Regions from separate parts of the Halobacillus sp. AWH4_228 genome, predicted to be linked through region 1. Evidence: riboswitches for the same ligand, from Rfam matches in the RefSeq annotation. Region 1 holds a riboswitch; each other region holds the start of a gene.
The links. Region 1 has a riboswitch for S-adenosylmethionine ahead of ACXADP_RS06180 (methionine ABC transporter ATP-binding protein). Riboswitches for the same ligand answer to the same signal wherever they lie in the genome.
Positions count from the first base shown of each region.

Region 1 (10,582 bases):
GGAAGGGTATAAAATGCGTGTGTACGTACCTTATGGGAATGATTGGTATGGATACTTCATGCGTCGTCTCGCAGAACGGCCGGCAAACGTCGCTTTCGTGCTAAAAGGAGTATTTGGAAGATGAGGAAGGGCTGTCCCGCACGGTCTTTCCTTTTTTTAATCAAAACCGGCCGGACGCTCATACACTAACATAACGAAATGGACTTGGAAGAATTTTTAAGATTTATGGAGAAAAGGATTGCGAAATGTCTGAATATATTTTATATTAGACGTAGATACCGGTTCAGCACTATATTTTTTTGACCGTAAAATGAATGAGTATTCATTCAAAGAGATAGGGGGAGAAATGATGAAACAAAAAATTAAACGGGCTGCAGTTTTAGGCTCAGGGGTGATGGGGGCCGGCATTGCTGCCCACCTGGCCAACACAGGAATCCCTGTGCTGATGATGGACATTGCACCCCGGGAATTATCCGAGCAGGAAAAGAGTAAAGGGTTGACGGTTGAACACCCAGCGGTGCGGAATCGTATAGCCGTTGAGAATAAGAAAGCTCTCCTAAAGCAGAAGCCGTCTCCACTGACAAGTAAAAAAAATCTTGATTTGATTGAAACGGGCAACTTTACCGACGATATGAGCCGTCTGGGCGAGGTCGACTGGATTATAGAAGTCGTCGTCGAAAACCTGGATATCAAAAAGAAAGTGCTTGCCCAGGTGGATCAATACCGTAAGCCCGGTTCGATCGTTAGCTCCAATACATCCGGCATCTCCATTGAGGCCATGTCCGCCGACTGCAGCGATGATTTTAAGAAGCATTTTCTCGGAACGCATTTCTTCAACCCGCCGCGATACTTGAAGCTTCTGGAAGTGATTCCGACGGCTGCGACAGATCCGGAAGTCCTCTCGTTTATGAAAACATTTGGAGAGGATGTGCTTGGTAAAGGTGTGGTGGAAGCCAAGGATACACCGAACTTTATTGCCAACCGTATCGGTACGTACGGCCTCCTCATCACCGTGCAGAAGATGCTTGAAAAAGGATACTCCGTCGGTGAGGTGGATTCTGTAACCGGCCCGTTGATCGGCCGTCCGAAAAGCGCAACCTTCCGTACGCTTGATGTTGTAGGCCTGGATACCTTTATCCATGTCGCCAACAATGTCTATGAACAGGTGGAAGGAGACGAGAAGAAAGCTTTTGAAGTTCCAGGTTTTATGACGGCGATGCTTGAAAAAGGATGGCTCGGATCGAAAAGCGGTCAAGGGTTCTTCCTGAAAAATAAAACAGCAGAAGGCAGTGAGATTCTTCAGTTGAATCCTGAAACGCTTGATTATGAGCCGCGTGGAAAATTAAAAACAAAAGCAACAGAGGCGGCCAAACAAGAGAAAGGGCTGCACCGCAAGCTCAAAACCCTCGTTCAGGCAGAAGGAGATCGTGCCGGTGACTTGATCTGGTCCATCATCAAACCGGTGCTGCTGTATTCAGGAGAATTGGCAGGAGAAATCGCTGATGATATTTCTGCTATTGACGATGCCATGAAGTGGGGGTTCGGCTGGGAAGCAGGTCCATTCGAGATATGGGACGCTGTTGGTGTTGAATCTTCCGTTGAACGGATGAAGGCCGAAGGGGAAACGGTTCCTTCATGGGTGGAGCAGCTGGTCGATCATAAGAATCCATCCTTTTATAAACACGAAAATGGAAAAGTTTACTACTACCACAATGGGGAGTACAAAGAGAAGGTCTTTAATAAAAAACAAATCAATCTGAAGCGTCTGAAAGAGAAAAGAGATGTGATTAAGAAAAATGCAGGTGCGAGCCTCATTGACTTAGGTGATGGAGTGGCTGCTCTCGAATTTCATTCCCGAAGTAATGCGATAGGGCTGGATATTGTACAGATGATGAACTTCGCTGTGGATTATGTAGATGAGAATGACTGGCACGGTCTCGTCGTCGGCAATCAGGCCAAGAACTTCTGTGTGGGTGCCAACCTCGGCATGATGCTGATGGAAGCTCAGGATTACAACTTCTTTGAAATTGAAATGGTCGTAAAGAACTTCCAGGACAGCATGATGAAATTGAAGTATTCCGATAAGCCGGTTGTTGCAGCACCATTCGGAATGACGCTTGGCGGAGGAGCGGAGGTCTGCCTTCCGTCTGCTGCGATTCAAGCTTCTCCAGAGACGTACATGGGTCTTGTCGAAACAGGAGTCGGGCTGATCCCCGGCGGTGGTGGAAACAAGGAGCTGTATATCAAACACCTGCGGAATATCCCTGAGGGTGTGGAGGTTGACCTTCAAAAGGCGGCCGTCAGTGTCTTTGAAAAGATTGCGATGGCGAAAGTATCTACTTCTGGAGAAGAAGCTCTTGAAAACGGATTTTTGGATCAAAGAGATGCAGTAAGTACAAACGGAGATCATCTGCTGCATGATGCCAAGCAGAAGGTTCTTGGTCTGGCCGGTTCCGGATACAAAGCACCAAAGCGGACGAAGGTCCCCGTCACAGGAGAACAAGGGCTGGCTACAATGATTCTTGGAGCGAAGTCTCTCGTTTTAAGCGGATACGCAAGTGAGCATGACATGAAAATTGCTGAAAAGCTGGCCTTTGTACTGGCTGGCGGACGACTGAAACAAGGGACACTCGTCGATGAGCAGTATTTGCTGGACTTGGAGAGAGAGGCATTCCTCAGCCTGATTGGTGAGCCGAAATCGCAGGCTCGTATGCAGCACATGCTTATGAAAGGAAAGCCGCTCCGTAACTAAAAGGAGAGGACATAGAGGAGGGGACATACATTGAAAGAAGCAGTGATTGTAGCGGGAGCAAGAACACCGGTGGGACGCGCTAAAAAAGGCGCACTCGCTCATACAAGACCGGATGATCTGGCCGCTTTAACGATAAAAGAAACTTTAAAAAGAGCCGGAGGTTATGAAGGGAATATTGATGATGTCATTATCGGATGCGCCATGCCTGAAGCTGAGCAGGGAATGAACATGGCCCGCAATATTTCCGGGCTGGCAGGGCTGCATCATAAAGTTCCTGCGATTACGATAAACCGATACTGTTCTTCAGGTCTTCAGAGTATCGCCTACGCCGCTGAAAAAATCATGCTTGGACACAGTGACACCGCACTTGCGGGAGGAGCCGAATCGATGAGCCTGATCCCTATGGGTGGACACGTGATCAAGCCGAATATTGAATTGGTGGAGCAGGCCCCTGAGTATTACATGTCCATGGGTCATACAGCTGAAGAGGTTGCCGGGCGCTTCGGGATCTCGCGAGAAGACCAGGATGCTTTTGCTGTTCAGAGTCATGAACGTGCGGCACGTGCGATTCAGGAAGGGAAATTCGAGGACGAAATCGTACCGGTGGAAGTGACAAATCGAGAACTTGGTGCTGATCACAAAGTGAAGGAAACGAAAACGATGTTTACAGTCGATGAAGGAGTGCGTCCCGGCACAAGACAGGAAATACTTGCAAAGCTGAAGCCGGCATTTTCTACCAGAGGTTCCGTGACAGCAGGAAACTCTTCACAGATGAGCGACGGCGCTGCATCCGTTCTGGTGATGGATCATGAGAAAGCGAAGTCAGAGGGGCTCCAGCCACTCGTGAAATTCCGATCTTTTGCTGTCGCAGGTGTAGAACCAGAAATTATGGGGGTCGGCCCCATTGAAGCGGTGCCTAAAGCATTGAAAATAGCAGGGTTGTCCATTCAGGATATTGGTCTATTTGAACTGAATGAAGCGTTTGCTTCTCAGTCGCTGCGCGTCATACGTGAGCTGGGTCTTGATCCTGAGAAAGTCAATGTCAATGGAGGAGCGATTGCCCTTGGCCATCCGCTGGGCTGTACAGGGACGAAATTGACGCTGAGTCTTATCCATGAAATGAAGAGAAGAAACGAGCAATTTGGTGTCGTAACGATGTGTATCGGCGGCGGTATGGGTGCTGCCGGGGTATTTGAATTAATCTAATGGGGAGGCTCAACCAATGAGTGAATTAAAAGAGATGATTAAAGGTGGCGGATTTATTGTCGAGGATGTAACGGCCGATCAGGTCATTACCCCGGAGGACTTTACAGATGAACATTTGATGATTGCCAAGACGGCTGAAGACTTTGTTCTTGGTGAAGTTGTTCCAAAGATTGAGAATCTGGAAAACCATGAGTTTGAACATTCTGTCGCTCTTTTGAAGAAAGCGGGCGATCTTGGACTGCTCGGTGCCGATGTACCTGAAGAATATGGCGGTCTCCAGCTGGATAAAATCAGTTCATCCTTAATTACGGAGAAGTTCTCCCGTGCCGGCGGGTTTTCCGTCACTCATGGTGCGCACGTGGGGATCGGGTCTCTTCCTATTGTGTTCTTCGGGAATCATGATCAGAAAAATAAATACCTCCCTGTACTCGCTACAGGTGAAAAGATTGCCGCTTATGCCCTGACAGAGCCGGGATCAGGGTCTGATGCACTTGGAGCTAAAACGACAGCGAAGCTTAATGAATCGGGCACCCACTACATTTTGAACGGGGAAAAACAGTGGATTACCAACTCCGCCTTTGCTGATGTATTTGTTGTGTATGCCAAGATTGATGGAGACAAATTCACAGCATTTATTGTAGAGAGAGAGTATCCAGGTGTATCTACCGGTCCGGAAGAGAAGAAAATGGGAATTAAGAGTTCTTCCACCCGTACATTGATTCTTGAAGATGCAGAAGTTCCGGTGGAAAACGTCCTTGGGGACATCGGAAAAGGCCATGTTATTGCCTTTAACATACTGAATGTTGGTCGCTACAAGCTGGCCATCGGTGGTGTTGGCGGAGCGAAACGGGCGATTGAACTGTCTGTGAAATACGCCAAAGAAAGAAAACAGTTTAAAACTCCGATTGCACAGTTCCCATTGATCCAGGAGAAAATTGGTTCGGTTGCCGCAAACACGTATGCCAATGAAAGTTCCGTTTACCGGACCGTCGGGCTGTTTGAACAGAGCATGGGCAAACTTACTGATGAAGAGCTGAAAGACGGGGCAGCTGTTGCGAAGGTTATTGCTGAATATGCGATTGAATGCTCCTTGAATAAAGTGTTCGGTACCGAACTGCTCGACTTTGCTTCCGATGAAGCCGTACAAATCCACGGGGGTTATGGTTTCATGGCGGAGTACGAAGTTGAAAGGATGTACCGCGATTCCCGGATCAACCGTATTTTTGAAGGAACGAATGAAATCAACCGGATGATCGTCCCGGGTACACTGCTTAAGAAAGCGATGAAAGGGGAACTTCCTCTCCTCCAAAAAGCTCAGACACTCCAGGAGGAAATCATGATGATGATGCCGGAAGAACCTGGTTTGGAGCCATTGGAGCAGGAGAAGTATTTAGTTAAAAATGCCAAGAAAATCGGACTTCTTGCCGCCGGCCTTGCCGCTCAGAAGTACGGAGAAAAGCTCGATAAAGAACAGGAAGTGCTCGTCAATATCGCTGATATGGTCGGTGAAATCTATAACATGGAATCAGCCCTGCTTCGTACGGAGAAAGCCATCCATCGTTCTGGTGAAGAAAAGAATAAGCAGAAGCTCCTCTACACGCAGGTGTATGTACAGGAAGCCTTTAACAGAATCGAGGCCCATGCGAAAGAAACGTTGATTGCGTCTGAAACCGGCGACTCCCTGCGTATGATGCTTGGTGCTCTTCGTAAACTGACACGTCATACACCGACGAACGTCATTCCGAAGAAGCGGGAAATTGCCCAGGGATTAATTGAGTCCGAAAGATATTACGTATAAATCAGTGACCAGCCCGCACTTGAAAGTGCGGGCTTTTGGCATGTAGAGAGGAAGGGATCCTCTCCTCACAGGGACATTCAATTTTCCCGGGAAAAAGTGTTTTTGGAGGCATTTGAATAAAGAGAAGGAAGGATGTAAAAGAATGAAAAAGGAATTGGAGGGAAAAGTAATTTTCAATGAAAAGATTGTCTCCATTGTGATAAAATAAGACGTAACAAGTTGGAAGGAGGAGGAGCATATGCCTGTTACCTTCTACTGGTACCCAAACTGCGGTACTTGTAAAAAAGCGAAAAAATGGCTGGATGATGAAGGGGTTCCTTACGAATCTGTACATATTGTTGAACATCCCCCTTCACAGGAAGAGTTGAAGGACCTCACGGCCAGGAGTGAACGACCGGTTAAGAAATTTTTCAACACCAGTGGGAAGAAGTATCGGGAGTTAAACCTGAAGGAAAAGCTGAAAGATGCAGATGAAGAAGAAATGCTGCGCCTGCTCGCTTCAGACGGGATGCTCATCAAACGGCCCATCGTCACTGATGGAACAAATGTCACTGTTGGTTTCAAAGCCGATGAATTTGAAAACGTCTGGGGCCGATGAGCAGAACATTGGAAATAAAAGCAGAAGGCTTTTATGTTTATAACTGTCATTAAACAAAAACAAGAACTGTGGAGGTAATCGAATATGAGCTTACCAAAAGATCTACGTTATTCTCAGGAACACGAATGGGTGAAAGAAGAAGGAGAAAAAGTCAGAGTCGGAATCACGGATTTTGCTCAATCTGAACTTGGCGACATCGTTTTTGTTGAGCTTCCTGAAGTGGGAGAAGAACTAAAAACAGACGAGCCTTTCGGAAGTGTGGAATCTGTAAAAACCGTTTCCGAATTATATGCACCGATCAGCGGTAAAGTTGTAGAAGTGAATGAAGATTTGGAAGACAGCCCTGAGTTTGTGAATGAGTCTCCTTATGATAAAGCCTGGATGGTTGTTGTTGAACCAAGCGATTCTTCAGAAGTTGAGCAGCTGATGTCTTCTGAAGAATATGAAGCGATGATTGATGAAGATTAATCAAAACAAGTAAGCCCGTTGTACAGGCAGGACTGATGATTCCTTGTCTGACATGATCGTGCTTGATCTTAATCATGTTCAGACCATGCCATATGGCATGGTCTGTTTCTATATAGTAGGTGATGAAGATGGATGGAGAACGGATTTTGATTGTTGAAGGGATTACAGATAAGAAGAAATTGAACAAAGTACTGGATGAGAAAATCGAAATCATCTGTACCCATGGGACGCTCGGTATTGAGCGAATGGAAGAAATGATCTTTGAACATAACCTGGATGAACGATCGGTCTATATCCTTGTGGATGAAGATGATTCCGGTTTTAAACTACGGAAGATGCTGACAGAGGAACTTCCGCACGCAGAGCATATTTATATTGATAAAGCCTTTAGAGAAGTGGCGGCTACTCCCGAGCCGGAACTCGCCCGTGCCCTGTTAAGCCGTCATTTCAGCGTGAAGTCGATGTATTTAATTTAGGAGGAAGCTTTGCAGAATTTAATACAAAATGAGGCAGCCTGGGTGCTGTCCTCGGATGAAAAAACGATGACATTTATTCACAGCCCTTTTTGCGGGACGTGCCACCTTGCCCGCAAGATGCTGATAACGTTGGAAGAGATGTATAAAAAAACACTATTCTCGGAAATGAACGCCTCTCTGCATCCTGCATTGATGGAACAATATCGAGTGGAAAGTGTTCCATGCCTCTTGATTACCCATAAAGGAGAAGTTCTTGAAAAGGTCTATGCTTTTCAATCCGTCCCACACATGTATGAAAAGATCATTCCCTATCTATAACCCGCCTTTATTCCCCGGGAAATGACAAGATAAAAACGGTAAAAAACCCGTCCTGCATAAACAGGGCGGGTTTTATTCATCGGCCGTATGACCAGTGATAAGCGGGTGGGAGGCCTTCCGCTGTTTTGATGATTAAACAATTTCCCCCAGGGACTGGACGATATCGAGAAAGGAAGCTTTATCACCGAACGATTCGTGGACCCTGCCTTCCTGATCTATGATAATAGTGGAAGGGACGCCCTTGCAGCCGAACGTATCGTATAAGCTTCGCCCATCATCAATCAAGGTAGGCTGGTTAAGAAATTTTTCAGCATATTCCTTTCCGGCATCAGGGCTGCGTTCACGACCGGGAACGTTAATCGTAACCAGCTCCACTTTTTCTTTGTCCATCGTTTCAAAGAGCTGCTCTTTTTTAGGTAAGTCTCTCCCACAGTCAGGACACCAGGATGCCCAGAAAGTCAGGACGATCACCTTTCCGAAATGGTCGCTCAGACGATAGGTGGAGGGCTGATTTATATAAGAAAGCTCAAATTGAGGAGCACGTTCCTTCATGATTTCATCTCCTTACTGTAAAAATATACCTGATTATTATCTTTGACGTCCGTATAGACTCCATGCTAACATAACATATAATTTCACAGCGACATCATAACTTATCCAGAGTGGTGGAGGGACTGGCCCTTTGAAACCCGGCAACCGGCAAAAGCACGGTGCTAAATCCTGCGGAGCGTAAAGCTTTGATAGATGAGATCCACTAAAGTCTCTTCTATTTTAGGAGAGACTTTTTTGCATATCCAGATGTTCTTCTTTTCTGAAAAGTAGCTCATTTATGTTGACACGCTGGTGGCAGAGTGCTAAAATCCACTTTGTAGTTATGAAATGAATTAAAGCAGTAATAATTTAATAAGCTAAAATCTCTTATCCAGAGTGGCGGAGGGACTGGCCCTACGATGCCCGGCAACCAGCAGGTGTAACCGACCTGTCAAGGTGCCAAATCCTGCAGAGCATAACAGCTCTGACAGATGAGAGAACAGAAGATACATTGTTATTGAAACGCCATTCTGTTCTCGAACAGAATGGCGTTTTTTGAATGGGAGGGAACACATCATGATTACAATTAAGGATCTTTCTAAAGTTTTTCAAACGAAGGATCGGGAAGTGAAAGCTGTTGATGGCTTAAGCCTTACAATAAATAAAGGGGAAATCTACGGTGTCATTGGTTATAGTGGAGCGGGTAAAAGTACTTTTATCCGGCTGTTGAACCGACTGGAGGATCCAACAGAGGGCAGCATCCACGTCGGTGATCAGGATTTAACGGGCCTCAGTAAGAATAAACTGCGTATCGCCCGCCAGGATATCGGAATGATTTTTCAGCACTTCAACCTGCTTTGGTCCAGAACGGTTTATGATAACATCGCTTTTCCGTTGGAAATTGCCGGTGTACCAAAGGAAGAACGGAGCAAAAGAGTGAACGAACTGATCGATCTGGTCGGTTTATCCGGCAGAGGAAACTCCTACCCATCCCAGTTGAGTGGTGGACAGAAACAGCGTGTAGGAATTGCCAGGGCGCTGGCCAACAACCCGAAAGTCCTCCTTTGTGATGAAGCGACATCCGCTCTGGATCCGGAAACGACAGACTCCATATTGGATCTTCTTGTAGACATCAATGAAAAACTCGGACTGACCATAGTTTTGATTACTCACGAAATGCATGTCATTCGTAAGATCTGTCATCAGGTGGCAGTCATGGAGCAGGGGAAAATCGTTGAAAAGGGAGATGTTCTGGACGTATTTCTTCATCCAGATCAGCCAGTGACGAAGAAATTCGTCGATCAGGTGATGGGTGATCAGGAAAAAGAGCACTCTCTGAAATTGATCAAAGATAAGTACCAGTCCGGAAAAATTGTCCGGCTGCATTTTGTAGGAGAGAGTACCAACCAAGCGCTGATCAGTGAGGTCTCCAGGAAGTTCGTCCTGGATGTGAATATTCTTCACGGGAAGATCACGCAGACGCAAAAAGGAGCTTACGGAACGATGTTTGTTCAGTTTGAAGGAGACGATGAGGAAGCAGCCCGGGCAATCGAATATATACGCTCGACTTCTGTGGAAGTGGAGGTGAACCCGGATGCTTAATGGATTACTGCCAAACGTACGCATGGAAGACATGATTACAGCAACAAATGAAACGTTGTATATGACTCTGATTTCCGTAGCCGGCACATTTATCCTCGGGATTCTGCTCGGCCTGCTGCTTTATTTATCTGGTCCGGGAGGGCTCTGGCAGAACAAAGTGGTCAATGCAGTGACAGCTTCTGTCGTAAACATTTTCCGTGCCATTCCTTTTATTATATTGATCCTGCTTCTGTTCCCGTTTACAGACTTCTTGATTGGAACGATCCGCGGTCCGAACGCAGCCCTTCCGGCGTTAATTATCGGAGGAGCTCCGTTTTACGCGAGACTTGTTGAGATTGCATTGAAGGAAGTGGAAAAAGGTGTCGTAGAGGCAGCGAAGGCGATGGGGGCTAAATCATCAACGATCATCTTCAAAGTCCTGCTGCCTGAATCCATGCCTGCCCTTATTTCAGGAATTACGGTGACCGCCATTGCACTGATTGGTTATACCGCCGTGGCGGGTGCGATTGGTGCCGGTGGTCTTGGAGACTTTGCTTATTTCTACGGTTTCCAGCGTAGTAATTTTGATGTGGTCTTCATTTGCACGGTGCTTATCATTATTATTGTGTTTATTTTCCAATTCATCGGTGATTATGCTTCCCGTAAATTGGACAAAAGATAAAAAACAAAAGGGAGAGATTATTCATGAAAAAAATCTGGACAACAGCGGTTGCGCTGTTATTCGTTCTTGTTCTTGCCGCCTGCGGTTCTTCTGAGGAAGATTCCTCCAGCGGTGAAGGAAATACGGAAATTACAGTAGGAGCAACAAGTGTTCCTCACGCTGAAGTTCTTGA
Region 1 is NZ_JBSWTE010000001.1:1,250,186-1,260,767, forward strand. Features, by position in the region: gene ACXADP_RS06135 (proline dehydrogenase family protein) at 1-124, shown strand, start outside; gene ACXADP_RS06140 (3-hydroxyacyl-CoA dehydrogenase/enoyl-CoA hydratase family protein) at 350-2,752, shown strand; gene ACXADP_RS06145 (acetyl-CoA C-acetyltransferase) at 2,783-3,958, shown strand; gene ACXADP_RS06150 (acyl-CoA dehydrogenase family protein) at 3,975-5,756, shown strand; gene ACXADP_RS06155 (arsenate reductase family protein) at 5,995-6,354, shown strand; gene gcvH (glycine cleavage system protein GcvH) at 6,439-6,822, shown strand; gene ACXADP_RS06165 (toprim domain-containing protein) at 6,951-7,298, shown strand; gene ACXADP_RS06170 (thioredoxin family protein) at 7,308-7,616, shown strand; gene ACXADP_RS06175 (TlpA family protein disulfide reductase) at 7,749-8,168, opposite strand; SAM riboswitch class I at 8,267-8,367, shown strand; SAM riboswitch class I at 8,532-8,645, shown strand; gene ACXADP_RS06180 (methionine ABC transporter ATP-binding protein) at 8,724-9,749, shown strand; gene ACXADP_RS06185 (methionine ABC transporter permease) at 9,742-10,410, shown strand; gene ACXADP_RS06190 (MetQ/NlpA family ABC transporter substrate-binding protein) at 10,434-10,582, shown strand, end outside.

Region 2 (10,582 bases), 620 kb from region 1:
AGCCGCTTTCTTCCCATCATGATGAAATGCTCTTTATTATGATCCATCAGGTGAGTGAAATATGGATGAAGCTGATGCTTCACGAACTCCAGGCAGCCATCCGGTCGATTCAACATGACGACATGCAGCCGGCTTTTAAAATGCTTGCCAGAGTCTCCAGTATTCAGAAGCAGATCATCCAAGCATGGGACGTACTGGCGACGATGACCCCGTCAGAATACATGGAATTCCGGGATCACCTCGGCCAGGCTTCGGGGTTTCAATCCTACCAGTACCGGATGATTGAGTTTGCTCTTGGGTATAAAACGAATGCTGTATTGAAGATTTACCGGAAAGATAAAGATCTTCACAATCGACTGGAAAAGGCCTATAAAAATCCCAGCTTGTATGATGTGACACTTGAGCAGCTGTCCAAAGCAGGTTTTGATCTCGATCCACAGGTGCTGAACAGGAATTATAAAGATGTGTATGAGCAGAACCCTTCGGTTGAAGCCGCCTGGGCAATGGTCTACAAAGATGTAGATCAGTATTGGCATCTGTATCAGCTGGCTGAGAAGCTTGTCGATTTGGAGGACAGCCTCCAGCAGTGGCGTTTTCGTCATATGAAGACAGTGGAACGGATCATCGGCCATAAAAAAGGGACAGGAGGATCCTCGGGGGTCGGCTACTTGAAGAAAGTTCTGGATCACCGCTTTTTCCCTGAGCTCTGGGACGTCCGCACCCACTTTTAATGTCAGAATAGGCTGAATATATCTGATTAATTAAATGATTGTTACATTTGTGTTACAATAGGTTGTGTGACTAATAGATAAAGAGGGAAGAATTATGAGACAACCTATTTTATATATATCACTGCTGGTCGTTTTAGTTGTATCAGGATGCTCATTTATCGCAAAAGCTAATGAAAATGATTCTAAACCATCTGATGAAACAGAACCAATGTACGATATCGATATGAAGACGGAACTCGTGGAGCATAATGAATACCACATAACCATCCACTATCCGCAGACAACCAACCATCAATTGAATCAGACGATTGTTGATTACGTCAATCAACAGAAGGCCGACTTTAAACAGGCCAGCTATCAGAATAAACAATCCGTGGAGGCTTCTGAATCCCATGAGCTTCACGTGGACTTTGAGATGCTCTATCAGGATCACCGTTTCTTCGTAGTCCGCTTCATAGAAACGATGGATGTAGGCGGAAACGAGGTTATCCAAAACCAGACCGTCATGAATTTTGATAAGAAGGACGGACGCAGGCTTGAGCTGGACGAGCTGCTCAAGAATGATCCGGAAGTGCTTGATGAACTGGCTGCATTGACAGAAGAAGCAATGAAGGAAGAGGAAGTCGCCACCCATTACCATCTACCTCTTCACGTGAATAAGGGAACATTTGAAGATGTGGCCCTTACCAAAGAAGGGGTGAGGGTCTATCTTCAGGCGGAGGACGGCACATTGGGATATGTACTGGTCGAACTTGAAGAAGGGCAGGATCTCATTCGGAAAGAATTTGTAGAAGCTTTGGAATCCGCTTCCGACGCATCGGAAACATCTTCTTCAGAGCAGGAGCAAAGCCCCGTGGAGGCTGTTTCAACGGATGACCTTGGGGTGGAAACCGGAGAAAAGAGAGCTGCTCTCACTTTTGATGACGGTCCTCATCCAACATGGACAGTGGATATTCTCAACCTTCTGGAGAAGTATGACGCCAAAGGCTCGTTTTTCATGATCGGAAAACGGGTGTCCTATTACCCGGAAACGGCCCGGATGGTGGCTGAGCAGGGTCATGAAATCGGAAATCATACGTGGGATCATCCCCGCCTCGCCCGGTTAAATCCGGAAGAGGTGGATGAGCAGATCCTCGCTGCCCAGGACGTGATCAAGCAGGCCGCGGGAGTAGAAACGGCTGGATTGAGACTGCCGTTTGGCGAGAATCCTCCAAAGGCTTATAAAGGCGATTGGAATACGGTTCCATGGACGCTCTATTCCGAAGAGTGGAGCGAACAGGAGCCGGAGGAAATAGCGGAAGAGATTATTTCACAGGCAGAGGATGGTTCAGTGATTCTTCTCCATGAATTAGAGAGCCGGACCCCTGAAGTCGTAGAGCTTGTGCTGGAACAGTTAACTTCCCAAGGGTTTCAATTTGTGAAAGTCAGTGATCTTCCATCATAAAAAAGACGGGTAGATGAACATCGTGTTCGTCTACCCGTCTTTTTTATGTTTTCTAGTCCTCATTCAGCTCATCTTTGATGAAACGGCCCCATTGTTCGAATTCAACGAGAAAGCCGTCGTGACCATAATCCGTAGGGATATGCCTGTGGACGGCCTTCGGTGCCGCCGATGAAAAAGCGGAAATCAGCTCTTCTGGATACAGCAGGTCGTGTTCAAAACTGAACGTGATCAAGTCTGCTTTATACTGAGCGGCGGCCGCTTTCCATCCTCCCCGGTTTCTCCCGATGTCATGGTTATTCATTGCATCAAGCAGGTACAAGTAGCTGTTCGCGTCAAACCGTTCTTTGATTTTATCTCCCTGATAATCCAGGTAGGACTGAATTTCATAAGTGTCTCCTCCATTGGACCGGTCAAACCTTTTTTCAAAAAGAGCAGGGCTTCTGTAAGTCACCATGCCGGTCATCCGCGCAATTTCAAACCCCTGCAGGGACTCATTCGTCGTGTAGTTCCCGTCTTGGAAAAAAGGATCGTTTTTAATGGCTTTCGCCCCGATATGATTGAAGGCGATGCCGTAATCACTTAAGTAGGGGGTGGCAGCCATAATCAGCAGCTTCTCCATAAAGTCAGGGTAGAGGAGCCCCCACTCATACGCCTGCATACCTCCAAGCGATCCTCCCGCAACAGCTTTGACCTGATGAATGCCCATCTTTTTTAAAGCCTCATACTGGGCACGGACCATATCCCGGATGGTCACTTTAGGGAAATGCTGACGGAATGGTCTGCCTGTATCCGGATTCATACTGGCGGGACCTGTAGACCCGTGACAACCTCCCAGAACATTGAAAGTAATCACTTGGAACAGGGAGGTGTCGATTGGCTCCCCCTCCCCGATTAATCCTGCCCACCAGCCGGGCTGCTCTTCCGTACCCACAGCTGCCTGGTTCCCGGTTAAAGCGTGGCAGACGACAATGACGGGAGCATGAGACGGGCCGGTGCGTTCGTAAGCCAGTTCGACAGATTCCAGCCGTCCGCCGGATTCGAAATGGAAGGGTCCCAGTTCAATCGTTTCCAAAGCTGCTGTCTGGCTGGCGGGGTTTTTTAAAGACATGCTTTCATTCTCCTTTCTGGCCATTATACAGTGACGAGTGTTTGAGATAAGTGGTGTCCTGAGCGGATCGAAACGATCGTCTCGTAAAGGCTCGCACCGGATAGGATTTGTTCATTTTTCAGGGAAGAAGCAGTTTTGGACCAGATGACCGATGGATTCGCCGACTGGGCCAGATCCGTTTGGTTTTCTCCAAGGGTTTCAAAGTAAAGAATATCGAAAGCTGGATCGTTCTGTTCCAGAATGTCTTCCACCTTTGAAAAAGTAGTCACATCAAAACCGAACCGCTCCAACTTGGAGGCTTCCTCCTGCAGGCCTCCCGGCTGATCAGGAATGACGCCGATCGTTTTCCGGCGGATGTTCCCATTGGACCGGTCGAGAGAGGAACGGAGAACGGTCTCCGCTGGATGAGGCTGTTCCTTATAAGGGCGGCTGTATCCATTGGCCTTTTCTATGGCTTGATCCAAGTCCTGTATAAGATCAGTCACAGATTCCAGACCAACCGACAAGCGGACAAGTTCTTCGGAAACACCGGACTTTTTCAAGTTCTCCTCATTCAACTGCTGATGGGTGGTGGATGCCGGATGGATGATCAATGATTTCGCATCACCCACATTAGCTACGTGGGACCAGAGTGTGGAGTGATCGATCAATTTACGACCGGCTTCGCGTCCCCCTTTGATTCCGAAGACAACCATGGATCCGGCTCCGCCTTTCAAATACTTTCGGGCAAGGTCATGAGTAGGGTGATCCGGCAGTCCAGGGTAATTCACCCAATCCACCCCTTCATGATTCTGCAGGTATGCAGCAATCTCATAGGCCTGTTCTGCATGCTTTTCGATTCTCAGGTGAAGCGTTTCAAGTCCCTGCAGGAGCAGGAAGGCGTTCTGGGGGCTCAGGCAGGCGCCGATATCTCTCAAAATCTGAACACGGAGCTTAACCGCATAGCCGGCAGGTCCAGCATCAATACCGAAGCGGATGCCGTTGTAGCTTTCATCAGGCTCAGTAAAACCCGGGAATTTTTCGTGATTCCAGTCAAAACGCCCGCTGTCTACGACAATACCGCCGATAGCTGTACCATGGCCCCCGATCCACTTCGTTGCGGAGTGGACAACGATATCGGCTCCCCAGGCGATCGGTTTGCATACATAAGGGGTGGCGAAGGTGTTGTCGACAATCAAGGGAATGTGATGGGCGTGGGCAATATCCGCTACCGCTTCAAAGTCCAGCACATTCAGGCTTGGGTTCCCGATGGTTTCAGCAAAAATCGCTTTCGTTTCAGGTGTAACAGCTTCCTCAAAGGCATTAGGATCGTTCCCATCTACGAAAACAACGTTCACACCATAGCGGGGAAGGGTGTGGACGAATAAGTTATACGTACCTCCGTACAAGTTGGAGGAAGTGAGGATGGTATCTCCGGCTCCGGCAACGTTCAGGACGGCCATCGTGATTGCCGCCATCCCGGAAGCTGTAGCGACAGCAGCGGCACCGTCTTCCAGAAGGGCAACACGCTGCTCAAATACATCGACCGTCGGGTTTGTGATTCTGGAATAGATGTTCCCTGGTTCGGCCAGGGCGAATAGGTTCTGGGCATGATCGGTATCATTAAATACATATGACGTTGTCTGATAGATGGGAACAGCACGCGATCCTGTTGCTGGATCAGCTTCCTGTCCACCGTGAAGCAGCTGTGTTTCATCACCGTATACATGATTTGAATTGGTCATTGTTTCATTCCTCCTTATGATTTCCAGGACATCCTGATCCTCGGTGTAGAGGGAAAAAGAAAAACCCTCTTCTGTAAGTAAGAAGAGGGCTTTTATGTATGCTTACCTCCCCTTATCTTTCAGATCATCTGATCTGTAGGATGTAGCACCTTTTCAAGTTTTCCTTGAAGGTTGCCGGGCGTCTCAGGGCCTAGTCCCTCTGCCGCTCACGATAAGAGTTTTCAATATTTAATTTATCTGACTTGTTTGAAATTATAAAGGGGTCCAGCTCTCTTGTCAATTCCCAGCTTGAAACAAGGGTGTTTAAATCTATAATAGGGCGGGAATGGATAATTAAGTCTATGTTGAAGGAGATGTTTTCATGAAGGAATATAGTGTAGTACCAAATAAAGATGTAACCGGATGGTTCGTAAAAATTGAGGACGTAGCTCCGACAGATTTATTTGATGAGCGTGATACAGCTGTAGAAAAAGCGGAAGAAATCGCGAAAAAGAACAAACCGAGCCGCTTGTACATCCTTGACCAGAATCACGAAGTTGAAGAAGAGCGTACCTTTTAAAAAATCCCCGTCCAGGGGATTTTTTTATGGCTTCCTATGCTTGTTTTCCTGTGGCTGTAGTTTTTTTGCGTGAAACCGATTATGATGGGACACAGGTTGAGAAAGAAAGGAAGGACCGGAATGAATCATACATATGACGTGATCATTACAGGAGCCCGGGCAGCTGGGGCAAGTCTGGCTGTCCTGCTCGGGAAAATGGGGAAGCGTGTCCTGTTGATCGATAAAGCCGCGTTTCCGAGTGACACACTGTCTACTCACTTTATGTCCCATACCCGCTTCCTTGAGGAACTGGGCATCCTTCATAAACTGGAGAAGACCGGTTTGAGAAAAGTGAGCCGGATGCGGACGTATATCGGCCAAAGTTTTATAGAAGGACCGAGAGCGGATTATACGATTATACCTAAACGAGATGTCCTGGACCCTCTTCTGATCGAGCAGGCCGAGGCGTTGAGTTCCGTCACTTTTATGCCGCGTACGTCAGCAAGAGGTTTGATCAGAGAGGACGGGCGCGTTGCCGGGCTTCACCTTGAAACAGAAGGGGAAGCGTGGGAGGCCTGTGCAGCGTGGGTGGCCGGAGCGGATGGAAAGAACTCGAACATCGCTGCCTGGACGGAAGCAGAGAAGTATCGGGAAACGAAGCCTCTCCGTCCGGTCTTATACGGTTATTACACAGGCGTGGAGCCGTTAAGCGAACCTGTAACGGAGATTTTCCTGCATGAAGGACGAATCGGCTTTGTATTTCCAATGGAGGAAAACCGGGATTGTCTCGGTATTGAAATCCACCCTGGGGAATTTACGGACATGATGAAAGCGCCGCAGGATACATTTGAACAAACGTTTAATCAATTTTACGGAATGAAGAAAAGGATGGAAGGGGCAGTTCTGCAGGGAAAGATTATCGGAACCCCCGGAATGCCGAACTTTTTCAGGAATGCTTATGGAGAGGGCTGGGTCCTCCTTGGAGATGCTGGTCACAGTAAAGATCCAAGTACGGGGCTTGGAATCAATGATGCGTTTCTACAGTCTTTTCTGCTGGCCGATGCTTTTCAGCAGATGGATGAAGGGGTGGATTGGAAAACAGCCCTGGATCGTTTTCAGAGTCGAAGGGATGAACAGCTGCTGCCGGGATTTCAGCTGACATTGGATTATATTCAATCGCTCCGGAAGTGGACAGACAACGAAATGGCATTGTTTCAAACCATCGCCGCCAACCCTATGGCGTGGAATAAGCTGATGCCTCATATGGGACGGCATTTGAAAGAAGACACCAAGGATTTCCCTCTTTTTTATCAATCGGTGGAAGGGGAAGCTTCCTCCTTCGGTTTCAGGAAGGATTAACTTCCTTTGAAGGCGAAATGGTTAAGAGAGGTGATGAGAAGATGGAATGGTCGAAAACATCAGCTTTCGAAAAGCTGCAGGAAATTTATACAGATAAAGTGATGCAGGACGAAAAAAGAAGAATCTTCCAAATGGTGTACCGCCATCTGCATGGCCATCTTGACGATCTTGCTGTGGAAACAGGTCTGACAGAAAAAGCTGAAAAACAATTGAAGTTTTTTAAAGAATACACGTTTATGCCGGGCGATAATCTTTTTCAGTCGATGCGCTGGGTCTTTTTGGTCGCCCGTGGAGAAAAACCGAAGGAAGCAGAAGAAACGAGGGATCACTTGAACCGGATTTACCGTTCGTTGTATCAGCCGGCCGGCTTGAAGAATCCGGCCATTCCAGAGACTTTCTGGGAAACGCCTCTCGGTGTCGCCTGTTTGGTGGCAGAAGAAGGAGTCGAGGCGGTTTATCCGATTCTTGATGAAGTTCTTGAAGTCGAAAAAATATAGGATGAATGGGGTTTTCTGCAAAGGAAGCCCAAGAGAAGAGAAGGGGAGGGTCAAGGATGGAACATTATGAAGTGACGATTATCGGTGCAGGCCTTGCAGGAATAACAGCCGCGCGCCGTCTGATGAAGCAGGGACGTACAAATATCCTGCTTGTCGATAAAGGGAAAAGTGTCGGGGGACGCCTCGCCACCCGCCGGATTGCGGGCGGCAGAGCGGACCACGGGGCCCAGTTTTTCACGGTCCGTACAGAAGAACTTGAAGAAGAAGTCCAGCACTGGGTGGAGGCCGGATGGGTAAAGGAATGGTTCGGTGACGACCACCCGCGGTACACGGCTGTAGACGGAATGAATGCTTTTGCCAAGCAGCTTGCTGAGGGTATCCCCACTTTATTGGAAACAAAGGTCGAGAAATTATTAGAAAATGACGGGGGATACAGGGTCTACAGTGCAGACGGTTCTGAATGGCAGACGGACAGCCTGTATTTGACGATGCCTGTGCCCCAGGTTCTGGAGCTCTTCAGAAACAGTACCATGAGCATGCCTGAACCTGTGAGAAAACAATTGAAAGGGATCCTGTTTGAGCCAACGTATGTGGGATTGTTTGAATTCAACAAGCCTACAGAACTTCCTGAGCACGGCCATTTGGATCAAGACCTTCCTGAAGGTGTGGAACGGATTGTCGACCATAGTAAAAAAGGAATTTCCGAAGATGTGATCGTCAGTGTCTATATGACAGCAGACTGGTCCAGAAAATACTACGGTGAAGATTATGTCATGTCTCTGGTGAAAGAAAAGGCGGAGAACTATCTTCCATGGGACGACCTGGAGTCGGAGCAGTTGAAGCGGTGGAGGTATGCCCAGGCGAAGAAAGTTGTGAAGGAGTCCTGTCTTGATGTGAATGGAGACGGCAGACTCATCCTCGGAGGAGACGCGTTCCTCCGCCCGAATGATACAGCCGGCCGGACCCGTTTTGAAAGTGCCTATTTGTCAGGGAAAGATGCTGCTGCCCATCTGCGCTGGTAGAAAAAGTTCGTCCTATCCAGTTAGAGTTGTCCGCATGTCATGTTGAGGGGGGCACGTTCCGCTTATCGGTGGATGCCTGCCGCGGGCACGGCCTCCGCTGACTTGGTCAAGAAAACCATTGGACCAAGTGGGTCTTCGGCTCGCGGGCTCGTCTGCGGAAAGGGAAGGGGCTTCCGCTCCTGGCAGTAGGAAAGAAATAAGCTTGTAAAGAAACAGAAGCTCCTCTACAAGGTGAAAGGTGTTCTCTCCAGGAGAACACCTTTTTATGTGACTTTCGGTTCGTATTTCTTCATGCGCTTCATGCGGGCCATCGTATAGACGGCAAGTCCTGCCCAGATGAATGTAAAGGCGACGCCATGCACCGATGTGAATGGTTCGTCGTAGAGGAATACACCGATGAACAGCATAATCGTTGGCGCGAAATACTGTAAAAAACCCACCATGGAAAGCGGAATCCGTTTGGCCCCCGCTGAGAATAAAAGTAACGGTACAGCGGTCACGACTCCGGCGCCGAAGACAAGGAGTGCTGTGAGCAATCCCCATTCTACGGATGCCCCCTGCCCGCTTAGCTGCTGGAGCAGGAAGAAAAGCGCAGCTGGTGTAACGATGAACGTTTCAATGGTCAGCCCAAACATGGCGTTCAACGGCACCAGTTTTTTAAGCAGGCCGTATGTTCCGAAGCTGAAGGCCAAGAGCAGGGCAAGCCAGGGGACGGAGCCGAACTTTAGTGTCATATAAAGGACGCCTGTTCCAGCGAGAGCGAAAGCGAGCCACTGGGCTTTCGAGAAGCGTTCCTGAAGGAAAATCATGCCGAGCAGAATGCTGACCAGCGGATTAATGTAATAGCCGAGGCTGGCTTCAACCACGTGGTTGGTATTGACAGCAAGTATGTAGGTCACCCAGTTGATACTGATGGTCACAGATGCCAGTGTCATTCCGATCATCTGCCGCTTATTCTTTAAAATCCGTCGGCATTCTTTGAAAAACGCCTGCTGTTTTTGAAGAACCAAAATGATCAGCGTCATAAAAACAAACGACCAGACGATGCGGTGGGCAAGAATCTCAAAGGCGGAAATTTCTTGAATCCATTTCCAGTAAATCGGAAGAATGCCCCATAGAATATAAGCTCCGGATGTATAGATGATTCCTAGTTTTTGATCATTTTCCATCTCTGTCCTCCTTTCCATAAAAAACTGTTCGATGTACGTCCGAATCATTATAGCACCATTTGCAGAACAGAATGGAAAGAAAAGGCCTGAAGTGCCTCCTTTTCCCTTGAAATCGAAAAGGGTGCGCTTCAGGGCCACCTATGAAGAGGAACGGTTCTTAGATGATCAAAAAGTACAGGCCGGCCAATGGCCTCTCCGGAAGATACGGGCGGCTGACCAATGGCGGTGATCTGGAAGCATGAGAAAAGCTTGTAGATAAACACATGGTTTCTCTACAAGCGGTAAAACGTTTGTCATTGATTACGGCGTGTCCTGCGGCCGGTCTGCATCACCAAGGTTTTGAAACGGGAGTTCCGCATGGTTGTCGATTGCTATTCTCAGAAGCGGCTGATCGGCTGGTCCTTCCATGACAGAACCATCATAGGAAAAGCGGGACCCATGACACGGGCAGTCCCAGGAATGTTCCGCACTGTTCCATTCGACTTCACATCCAAGGTGGGTACAGGTGGTATCCAGGACGTGAAGCTGTCCTTCCTCATCCCTGAATGCACCGGCCCTCTGTCCTTTCCACTGGACAACCATTCCTTCCCCTTTTTTTAAACGGTTCGGTTTATCTTCCACCAGTTCGACTTTTCCTTCCACCAGGTGGGCGGCTACATCGAAGTTCTGGGAAATGAACTGCTTCATACTTGGATCTGACTTGAAACGGGATGGTTTGAAAAGCTCGTGGAACAAGGAGGTTTCCCCGCATACATAATCGGTAATCAGCTGGGCAGCGAGTGTTCCATTGGTCATGCCCCATTTTCGGAAACCGGTCGCAATAAAAATCCGGTCGTTTTTCCGGGTGATCGGTCCGATATAAGGAACCTTATCGAGCGTCGTCAAATCCTGGGCAGACCATTGGAAGAGCTTCTTCCTGATGCCGAACGTCACGGCAGCAAACTCCTCCAGCGCCCGGTAGTGGAAGCTTGTATCGACCCCCTGACCGGT
Region 2 is NZ_JBSWTE010000001.1:630,394-640,975, forward strand. Features, by position in the region: gene kynA (tryptophan 2,3-dioxygenase) at 1-731, shown strand, start outside; gene ACXADP_RS03185 (polysaccharide deacetylase family protein) at 826-2,175, shown strand; gene metX (homoserine O-acetyltransferase MetX) at 2,228-3,283, opposite strand; gene ACXADP_RS03195 (O-acetylhomoserine aminocarboxypropyltransferase/cysteine synthase family protein) at 3,307-5,007, opposite strand; SAM riboswitch class I at 5,117-5,225, opposite strand; gene ACXADP_RS03200 (DUF2188 domain-containing protein) at 5,369-5,566, shown strand; gene ACXADP_RS03205 (FAD-dependent monooxygenase) at 5,687-6,904, shown strand; gene ACXADP_RS03210 (hypothetical protein) at 6,946-7,401, shown strand; gene ACXADP_RS03215 (NAD(P)/FAD-dependent oxidoreductase) at 7,458-8,423, shown strand; gene rarD (EamA family transporter RarD) at 8,687-9,592, opposite strand; gene ACXADP_RS03225 (FAD-dependent oxidoreductase) at 9,893-10,582, opposite strand, start outside.
Region 2: linked by a shared signal. The riboswitch ahead of ACXADP_RS03195 (O-acetylhomoserine aminocarboxypropyltransferase/cysteine synthase family protein) and the one ahead of ACXADP_RS06180 (methionine ABC transporter ATP-binding protein) in region 1 are both predicted to bind S-adenosylmethionine.

Region 3 (10,582 bases), 670 kb from region 1:
AGCCTATTGGACCGGCTGTCAGCATTGTAGGAGCCATAGTAATAGGTGAGGCAGCTGTAACAGCCGGAATCGTCAGTCCATTAATGATCATCGTCGTCGCCTTTGCAGCTATCTGCTCCTTTACCATTGTCGATTACAGCCTCAGCCTTGCGTTAAGGACGGTGAGTTTCGTCATGTTGTTTGTCGCTGCTATGCTCGGGATTTACGGCTTAATCCTCGCCGTCTTTATTCTGAGTATCCATTTGATTCGGTTGAACAGCTTTACAGTCCCTTACCTGGAACCCTTTGCTCCTTATTACCCAAACAGATGGAAAGACACATTGATCCGGTTACGATTTGATAAAGAAGGTGGTTTGGATGAGTGATTTAAGACAATTGACTTCCATTCAGCTGATCGTCATCTTTATATCAGCGATGATCGGCGTAGGGATCATTTTGATGCCGCGTGACCTGGCCAATGCTGTGAACTCCCCGGACTTATGGGTCAGTATCATCATCGGCGCTTTTCTTATGTGCCTGATCGCCACTTTGTATGTTTTATTAGTCACCCGTTATCCAGGTCTCACTTTCTTTGATATGTCAAAAAAGATCACAGGCAGATGGGTCGGAACGCTGATCAACCTCTTTTTCATTTTTCACTGTCTCATTGTAGCCTCCTATATTTTAAGAGTGACCACAGCGATTATAAAAAATTACCTGTTGGATACCACTCCCTTATATATCATCATTGGATCATTTATGCTGGTCAGCCTTTATTTAATCAGCAACGGACCTGGAGATGTCGTCCGTTTCTTCCAGCTGTACTTTCCTGTCATGATGTTCATGTTTCTCATTCTTGCTCTTCTGAGTTTCAAAGATGTGGATGTTCAAAACTTAAGGCCTGTCCTGAAGAGCAATCTTATGACAACGGTCACCCAATCGAAGATATCTTTCTTTTCATTTATCGGCATTGAATTCCTGATGATTTTCTCTCCCCTCATCAAAACGAAAAAAATAAAAAAACTGGCTTTATCTGTATGGACCAGTATTATTGTGACAGCTGTGATCTATGTGATTTTTCACATTTTAACCATCGGGGTTTTAGGCATAGCGGAACTAAAGGAAAGCACGTTTCCCACGATCGAGATGGCCAAAAGCATTGAATTTCAAGGTTTCTTCTTTGAACGTTTTGAATTGATTTTCATTTTCGGCTGGCTGATCACTGTATTCACTTCATTCGTGACTTATACTTATGGGATGATTCTCGGCATTGGGAAAGTAACGAAGCCGGGCTGGTGGTGTATGGCTGCCGCAGGCCTTTTGATTTTCACTATCACCCTTTATCCGGAAGGCCTTACAGAAGTGCTGGATTACTCCTCTCACATTCAATGGATCAGTGCGGCTGCGGTCATCGGATTCCCTGGACTGTTACTGATCGTATCATTGATGAGGAGGCAGACGCATGACACTTAAACCTATTTTCTGTCTGGTTTGTTCGACTTTCCTGTTAACGGGATGCTGGGATATTAAGGAAATTGAAGATGTCGGTATTGTTACCGGACTTGCTTTAGACGTTGCCGAAGATGACCACATGTTAATGATTAATCAATATGTAAAGCCTGGGCAGATTCCTACACAACAGGACAGTTCCCAGCAGGACAGCCCGTATCAAAATCTCGAATCAACCGGAACAACGCTGTTTGAGATGATTCGTGAGAACTCACTCGAGAGTAACCGACCGCCAAACTATACTCATTTAAAATCGATTTTATTCTCAACCAGGCTGCTCGAAAAAGAGAAGCTCAGCCAACTGATTGACCTTTATATCCGCGACCACGAATTCCGCCGGACTGTTCCAGTATTCATTACAATGGATCCTGTTCAGAACATATTCAACGCCCAGCCGGAAAAAGAGCTGTTTCCATCCATCCAAATTAAAGAATTAAGTGAAAACTACCATAAGAATAATACCAACCCTAAAAACTTAACGATCGGAGATATGTCCCAGTATATTTCAGAAAAAAGAAGCTTTATTATACCTGGAATGGCTATGATTAATGGAAATATCAAATCCTACGGAGCCGGCGTCATTTTAGGAAAAACGTCCCAATATATCGGCTGGATTCCACTTGAAAAGATGGAAGGCGTCCGTTACCTCCATAACAATGTGGAAGGTGGATACATTTATTTAAGCGAAAAAAATATCGTAGACGGACCCGTCGTTCTGGAAATTAAGGGGGCGGATTCCAAATTTGACGTTTCCTTCTCTGACGGGGAACTTTCCATGAGTGTTGATGTAAAGGTGACCACATCCCTTGGCGAGGACTGGGGCGTTGACCGCAACGTTTTTAAAACGGGTTGGGAAGAAGGAATCAAGGAAGCCGCGGACAAAAATATCGAGGATAAGATCAATGCCATTCTTCAGATCGCGCAGAAAGAATTAAAAACGGATTTTGTCCACCTTTCCCAGTGGGTACGTATCCATCAGCCGGACTATTGGAATAAACATAAAGAGGAGTGGGATGAAATCTTCTCCCAGATGGATATTGATGTGAAAGCAGAAGTTCGTATTAAGGACTTTGGCACACAGAACTTCAACATGGAGTAACATTTTTTGATTCCTCTTCTTCTTCGGTTTACACTTTAGGAGAGAATGTTGGAGAGGATGATTAAAATGGGACAGGAAATCAAGGGAAAAACCGCCTACATTACAGGAGCCGGACGCGGGATCGGAAAAGCCACCGCTCTCAAGCTTGCCTCTGAGGGCGTGCACGTCGGGTTAATGGCCCGCACAGAAGAAGAGTTAAACAAAACAGCAGACGAAGCAAGGGCTTATGGAGTACAAGCCGCTGCAGTCTCTGTAGATATTGCCCGGCAGTCAGACGTAGAACAGGCGGTTGAACAATTAAAAGAGCGTATCGGCTCTGCCGATATCCTCATTAACAATGCCGGCATGGGGCTTTACGGGGATTTCCTGAATATCGATCCTGAAGATTGGAAACGCACCTTTGAAGTCAATGTATTCGGTACCTACCATGTGACCAGGGCGGTCCTCCCCGATATGATGGAGAAAAATCATGGGGATATCATCAACGTTTCTTCAAGCAATGGTATAAAGGGAACTGCAGGATCCACTTCCTACAGCGCCTCGAAATTCGCTATACAGGGAATGACGGAAGCGCTGATGCAGGAAGTGCGCAGAAACAACATCCGTGTCTTCACCCTGAACCCGAGTCTTGTGGCTACAGAGCTTGTCTTTGGAGATCATTTGGAAGAGCAGGATAAGGAAAAATATATGCAGCCGGAGGATATTGCCGAGTATATGACGGCTCAATTGAAGCTTCATCCAAGAATCTTCATTAAACAGTCCCTTCAATGGGCTACCAATCCATTCTAATTTTCAATGGTGTAAAACCCGTCCTGTATTGGAGACACCTCCACGCGGGACGGGATTTATTATGTCATTTCGCTGCGAATAATCCTCAGCTGAGACAGCTCTTTCAACCACTATGCAGATGGAAGATATCAGTGCCTGTTTAAGTCATTGGTAACCTGCCTCTTCCTTATTTATCACTCCAACGGAAAAACCTCGCGGCTAATACTGTAGAAACGACGGCAATGCCGATCAATACAAACACTTCGAATCCATATTCAAAAATGGGTGCTTCGTTCCACGTCCCACGCAGAAGTTCGATCACATAATAAAGCGGAAGGACTTTGGCTGTATATTGGAGGACTTCCGGCATCATTTCCAGGGGAAAAGTAGCCCCTGACAAGAAAATCATCACATTCAAAAACAATGAACTGATCGCAGCCGCAGACTGTGTATTTTTAGCCAATGATGTAATAAAAAGAGCAAAAGGGAAAAAGGCAGCGATACTTAGAAAAAGAGCAGCTAGTGTGCTTCCCATATAAAGTGGAAGTTCCAGGTCATACATCAACATTCCAAATACAAGAAGGAGCAGAGCAGAACAAAGAAAAATCACCGTCCCTTGAACTGTGTGAGCAGCCAGGATCTTCCACGGCTGTAAAGGGGTGGATTGATATCTGCGCAGGACTCCGGTTTCCCTGTAGCCGGCCAAAACGGTTCCCAAGGTGAAAAAGGAAGTGGTCACGATATTTACTCCGATCCAGGAAGGTACAAATAACGCAGCAAATGAAAAGTTTCCTTCAGCATTGTCTCCAAACATGGATCCAAACAGCCAGATCATGACGACTGGAAATAAAAAGGTCCAGAATACACTGAGACGGTCGCGGAAAAACATTTTCGTTTCCAGCTGTGCAAGCTTCCATACGACATTCATCTGGCTTCCTCCTTCTCCAAATACTGGACAAAAAGATCCTCCAACGTCCCTTTAGCAAATTGGAAATGATTTAAGGATAGATTCTCTTGATGACCATAGGCGAAGAGATGATAACTGGTGAGCTGCAGATCGTCACTGTACACTTTAAACGTATCTTCTTCTTTTTCAACTTTGACCACCCCCGGCATAGATGGAAGCTTTACATAAGGAAAATCATCGCTTTGAAATGTGATCAGCATGGCACCACTCTGCTCAAGCAGAGCGGAGGGCCGGTCCATTGCTTTCAGTTCACCACTGTAAATCATTGCCACCCGGTCACAGAGCTGTTCAGCCTCTTCCATATAATGGGTTGTCAACACGATAGTGCTTCCCTTCTCTCTCAACCGGCGGATCAACGTCCACATTTCCCTTCTGGCGTGGGGGTCCAGTCCCATACTCGGTTCATCAAGAAAAATGATTTCCGGCTGGTGCAGGGTCGCCAGTGCCAGGGTAACCCTCTGCTTCCATCCTCCTGACAAATCTTCGAAACGGACATTCATTTTCTCCTCCAGCCCCAGCATTTCCACAAGCTGTTGTTTCATTACTTTTCCTGGGTAAAAAGCAGCAAATAAATCCAGGGCTTCTTTCACTTTCATTTTCTTTTGAATGGATGTCGCCTGAAACTGAACACCAATCCGCTGATTCAATTGTTGAAGTTCCTTATTCGGCGTAAGTCCCAGCACATCAATGGTTCCACTGTCAGGCTTCAAAATTCCTTCAATCATTTCCAGCGTCGTTGTCTTGCCCGCTCCATTGGGTCCAATGATCCCAAAAATTTCTCCCTTTTTGACGGAAAATGAGACGCCTTTGACAGCCTGCACTTTTCCGAAGCTTTTGGTCAATCGGTCCACTTTGATTACAACCTCCATTTGCTCTCCACCCCTTCTTCGTCCTTTCTGACCCTTCTTACGTATCACACAGAGATAAGTTTCAGAATAGCAGGAAAAATCACGCGCCTGCTATAGTTCCATCATAAGACCGATGGTTGATAAATTCCTCCAGTTCTGTCCGACACGTCAGATCATCCCAGTCAAATACCTTCGTTCTTTCTTCACCTGCATAAACCTCCATTCAAAAAAGCCGCCTTCCAAGAGAAGACGGCTCACATGTTATTCTTCTTTCATCCATTGTGGCTTACCAAAGCCTTCAAACTTTTCATCCATGATTTCCTCAAACTCTTCCGATTCCACAACTTCCTTAATATCCTTCGTAAACTGGGCATCCAGATCTTCGGTCTTGACAGCTACCCGGTTTCTATAATCATCCGGCATATCTTCGAGGGCGAGAGCACTCAGCAGATCCATCTCGGCAGCAAGCGCATAGTTACCAGGAACCATGGATAGATCCTCGCTGTCCACCAGTCGTGGCAGCTGGCCGGCTTCTACTTCAACGAATTCGATTTCTTTTGGATTTTCTACGATATCGTTCAAAGAGGCACGAAGAGGGTCTACATCTTCCTTCAAAGTGACCAGACCTTCATCTTCAAGAATGATCAGCGCTCGGGCCAGGTTCGTCGGGTCATTGGGAATCCCCATCGTACTGCCTGTTTCAACACCATCGATATTCTGATACTCACTGGAATAAATACCCATAGGTGCTGTTGGAACAACAATGACCTCGGACAGATCCAAATTGTGTTCTTCGGCAAAGGACTCCAAATAAATTTTATGCTGGAACAGGTTGGCGTCAAGATCTCCATTGGCTAACGCTTTGTTAGGCTGCACATAATCCGTAAACTCTTTATTGGTTACTTCATAGCCTTTCTCCTCCAGCAGCGGAGCAATCGCTTCGGTGACCATATCACTGTAAGGACCGGATGTAGCTCCAAAGCGGATGGTTTTCTTCTCTTCTGCATCTGCATTTTCTTCTCCGCCACCACAGGCAGACAAAAAAGTAATGATTGTTAAAGCTGCAAACAAGGTTACGATTTTTTTCATTTTATCTTCCTCCTGAACTTCGTTTCGTCTTGGGTTAACTTTTTTTCACTGTTTTTGCCAGGAAATCCCCAGCGTACTGGACTACCTGAACAAGGACGATCAACACAATAACCGTTGTAAACATGACGAAATTATCATAACGGTAATACCCGTACCGGATGGCGAGGTCGCCGATCCCTCCACCGCCAATTGCGCCGGCCATTGCGGAATACCCGATCAAGCTGATGGCTGTTATCGTTAAACCACTGATCAAGCCCGGCTTGATTTCAGGAAAAATGATATCTTTAATAATCAGCCATGGGGAAGCCCCACATGCGATAGCCGCTTCTATGACGCCTTTATCAATATCCCTGGCGGATGATTCTACAATTCTTGCATAAAAAGGAATCGCTGCGGCCGATAAAGCAACGGAGGCGGCAATCGGTCCTGTTGTCGTACCTAAAAGAAAATTAGTAAATGGGAATAAAAACACAAGCAGGATGATAAATGGAATGGAACGGACAAGGTTTACAAAAATGCCCACAGCTCCTTTGATCCATTTGTTTTCCAAAAACAAGTCACGGTCGGTAACAAATAGCAGCAACCCCAGAGGCAGACCGGCGATAACGGCTACGCCAAGTCCGATCCCTACCATGATCAATGTTTCCATAAATGATTTATTCAGCTCGGGCCACAGGTTGATCAGCTGATCGATCATGATTCAGCACCTCCACTTCATCCAGTATCGTTTTCAGATTTTCCACAGCTCTCCCGACTTCCTGCGGGTCACCGGTTAATTCCATAACAAATGTACCGAGGGCTTTTTCCTGTATATAATCCACATTTCCATGAAGGATGTTTCCCTTGATTTTATAGTTCTGAAGCAGATCCGACACAACCGTATCTCCCGCCTGTCCGCCGGTAAACTTCATCTGGACAATGGTGCCGCGGCTGTTTTTCAGCAGTTCTTCCGGAACATGGAAATCGATCACTGTTCGAATAAACCGCTTTGTCAAAGCATTTTGAGGAGAGGCGAAAATTTCGTAGGCCGCCCCCTGTTCTACCACTTTTCCTTCTTCCATGACCGCACAACGGTCGCAGATTTCTTTCACCACTTCCATTTCGTGTGTAATCAATACAATGGTTAGTCCGAGCTCCCGGTTGATTTTCTTTAATAGTTTCAGGATCGACTGTGTCGTGTTCGGATCGAGTGCGGAAGTTGCTTCATCGCACAGCAGCACTTTAGGATCGTTGGCCAGTGCCCGGGCAATACTGACCCGCTGCTTCTGCCCTCCACTCAATTGAGCGGGGTACTGATCGGCTTTATCGCTAAGACCTACAAGTTCCAGCAGACGCCTGGCACGATCATTGCGCTCCTGTTTTGGTTTACCGGCCGCTTTCAAAGCAAAGGCCACGTTCTCCAAAACCGTTTTCCCCATAGCAAGGTGGAACCCCTGGAAAATCATGCCGATGGACTGTCGTGCTTTTCTAAGGTCCTTTTTGGAGAGAGAAAGCAGATCGATCCCATCGATATAAACCTTTCCTGATGTCGGGCGTTCCAATATGTTCATGCATCGGAGGAGTGTACTCTTACCAGCTCCACTGTATCCGACGATTCCATAGATTTCCCCCTCCTGAATATCGAGAGAAACCTTGTCCACCCCGATCACCTGTTTTTTCTTGGATGTGTAAATTTTACTGAGCTCCTGGATGGAAATCATAACCGTCCTCCTTTACCTAATAAAAAAACTCTCTTCCTTATCAAGAAGAGAGTTTCGCATAACTATCAGCCAAACTCTTATCTCCCGGAATATCATTCCGGCGGATTTAGCACCACTCCACATGGAAGGTTGCTGTGACGTCTACGGGCCTTTCCCTCAGTCACTCTTGATAAGAATTAGTTGTTGCTATTCGTTTATGATTTACAACTTTAACGCATCATTCTGCATTTGTAAACAATTTTCCCAACATTTCATTAATGGACAGGGATGTGCCGGGAAGCCTATTACGTTGTTTAAGTGACTGGAAGAGGAAGGAATAAAAGGAATAACAAAGAAAAGGGAGAGTGAAAGAATGAACAAACAAGGAGAAGACCTGCTTAAAGAATATAGAAATGGCATTGAAACCCTGACCGAACACCTGCCGGAGGCCACAAAAGAATACAATCACTTTACCGGCTCGTTCTTTGAAGACGGAGAACTCAGCAAAGGTACCAAGCACTTAATGGCTCTTGCCATCAGTGTGAAAGATGGAGATGAAGCCAGTATGGCCTATCACATGGATCAGTGCGTCGAAGCAGATTGTTCGGACAAGGAAATTTATGAAACGATGGGTGTATCAGCTGCTTACGGCGGGGGCTCTGCCATGAGTCAGGCCGTCACCACAGGTCTGAACATTCTTCAGGAATTCCGAAACCGTTAAGCTGCAAAACCGGGGGGCCTGCTCCCGGTTTTGTTATTGACATATTATTCTGTCATCTGGATAATGATGGCTATATCATTACCAGAGGTGATCAACCATGAAAAACGTAACTGTACAAGGAGCACCTGCGATTTATAAAGCTGAGCCTGGAATTTTAAGGAATATACCGGAATTGTTGGAAAACCAGGCCTTTGCAAAAGCAGGAATCATTCACGGTGAGCAGTCGTGGAAGGCTGCTCAGCCCTATTTTCCAAAGCTGACGATGCCGGTCCAATCGGAAGCCTATAACGGGGAGTGCTCCCATAAAGAGGTCATGCGTCTCAGTGAAGCCCTGCGGGACTGTGACGTCTTGATCAGCATCGGAGGCGGAAAGGTCCTTGATCTCGGAAAAGCCTGTGCCGATCAATTGAATATTCCAGTCGTGCTCATTCCTACACTAGCCTCAAACTGCGCACCTTGGACGCCGCTCAGTGTGTTTTACGATGATGAAGGGAATTTTGAGGAATACATTATTTATCCACGTAGTACATGGATGCTGCTTGTAGAGCCTGATCTGCTCGTTCGTGCCCCGGAACCTTATCTCAGGGCCGGCATCGGCGATACGCTCGCCAAATGGTATGAAGCGGATGTTCTCACGAGGTCTCTCGCCTCCAAACCGATTTCCGTAGACATTGCGCTGCACGCGGCCGGATTATGCAGGGATGTTCTCATACAAGATGGTACAGAAGCTGTGGAAGCCGTTCGTCAGCAAGCCGTCATACCTGCCTTCATGAGAGTTGTGGAAACCATTATTATGGCTGGCGGTATGGTCGGTGGATACGGGGATAGTTATGGAAGAATCGCCGGAGCCCATTCAATCCATAACGGCTTGACCAAAGTACCGGAAACCCACGCTTTCCTTCACGGAGAAAAAGTGGCTTATGGTATTCTCGTCCAGCTTGCTCTGGAAGGCCGCTTTGATGAAATTGAAGCACTCACCCCTTATTACCAGGAGATGAACCTGCCGGTAACCCTCGATGACTTCAACTTGACCAACAAGGCAGAAGCCATCTCCATAACAGCGGAGCATGCTGTAAAACCGGGGGAATCCATCCGATTAATGAACGTCATGGATGCCGCTCAAGTGGAGGAAGCGATGACCCAGATTGAAAATGGTTAACCGCTGATGCGGTTAACCATTTTCAATCTTCTTGTTGCCTGGTATGGAAGAGCATACCCAAGTGAAGCTACTCCATACAACGATTTATATTTCCTGCCCAAGTCAGCACAGGCCGGGACCGCGGCAGGCATCCACCCGTCAGCCGGACGCGAACATCCAGATGAGAAGGTATGATCCAGGAAAAGATATGTTTTTTTCTAAAGGCTAAGGAAAACGGTCGTTTCCTTTACCCTCCTATTACCTCTCCGACATAAATCCCACTAGCCGCTGCCTGGGACAAGGAATGAGTGACGGATGAGCAGTCTCCGACCAGAAAAAGTCCCGGGACGTCCGTTTCAAAATTCCTGTTGGTTGGAATAACTGGTTCGTAAAATTTAGCATCAAGCCCATAAAGCAGCGTGTCAGGATCCACCGGTTCACCTATCGCTGCTTCAAGAGAGGTCAGGAACTCGATGAGAGCCTCTATATAAATATGTGGCACTTCTTCTATCAGCGATCCTTCGTCAGCGGAAAGAGAAGGAATCACGGAGTTTGCATGAATTGAAGTCGTCCCCTTTCCCTTTTTCAAATCTTCAAGACGCTGGACCACGATTCTTCCCCTCGAACGATTGATTCCTCCAATGACGCGTGATGCTTCTTCCACCGCCTGCTTTAGACTCGGAAAGTAACGGGTGACAAACAAAGTGAAATTCAAATTTTCTCCCGGCACCCCTTGTTCTCGTGAATTCTGACCATCAGGCATGACAAGTCCATGCTGATGTTTT
Region 3 is NZ_JBSWTE010000001.1:1,918,627-1,929,208, reverse strand. Features, by position in the region: gene ACXADP_RS09715 (spore germination protein) at 1-365, shown strand, start outside; gene ACXADP_RS09710 (GerAB/ArcD/ProY family transporter) at 358-1,452, shown strand; gene ACXADP_RS09705 (Ger(x)C family spore germination protein) at 1,442-2,587, shown strand; gene ACXADP_RS09700 (3-ketoacyl-ACP reductase) at 2,654-3,376, shown strand; gene ACXADP_RS09695 (ABC transporter permease) at 3,543-4,283, opposite strand; gene ACXADP_RS09690 (ABC transporter ATP-binding protein) at 4,280-5,191, opposite strand; gene ACXADP_RS09685 (MetQ/NlpA family ABC transporter substrate-binding protein) at 5,432-6,259, opposite strand; gene ACXADP_RS09680 (methionine ABC transporter permease) at 6,294-6,959, opposite strand; gene ACXADP_RS09675 (methionine ABC transporter ATP-binding protein) at 6,916-7,959, opposite strand; SAM riboswitch class I at 8,034-8,135, opposite strand; gene ACXADP_RS09670 (carboxymuconolactone decarboxylase family protein) at 8,312-8,659, shown strand; gene ACXADP_RS09665 (iron-containing alcohol dehydrogenase family protein) at 8,757-9,818, shown strand; gene ACXADP_RS09660 (NAD(FAD)-utilizing dehydrogenase) at 10,045-10,582, opposite strand, start outside.
Region 3: linked by a shared signal. The riboswitch ahead of ACXADP_RS09675 (methionine ABC transporter ATP-binding protein) and the one ahead of ACXADP_RS06180 (methionine ABC transporter ATP-binding protein) in region 1 are both predicted to bind S-adenosylmethionine.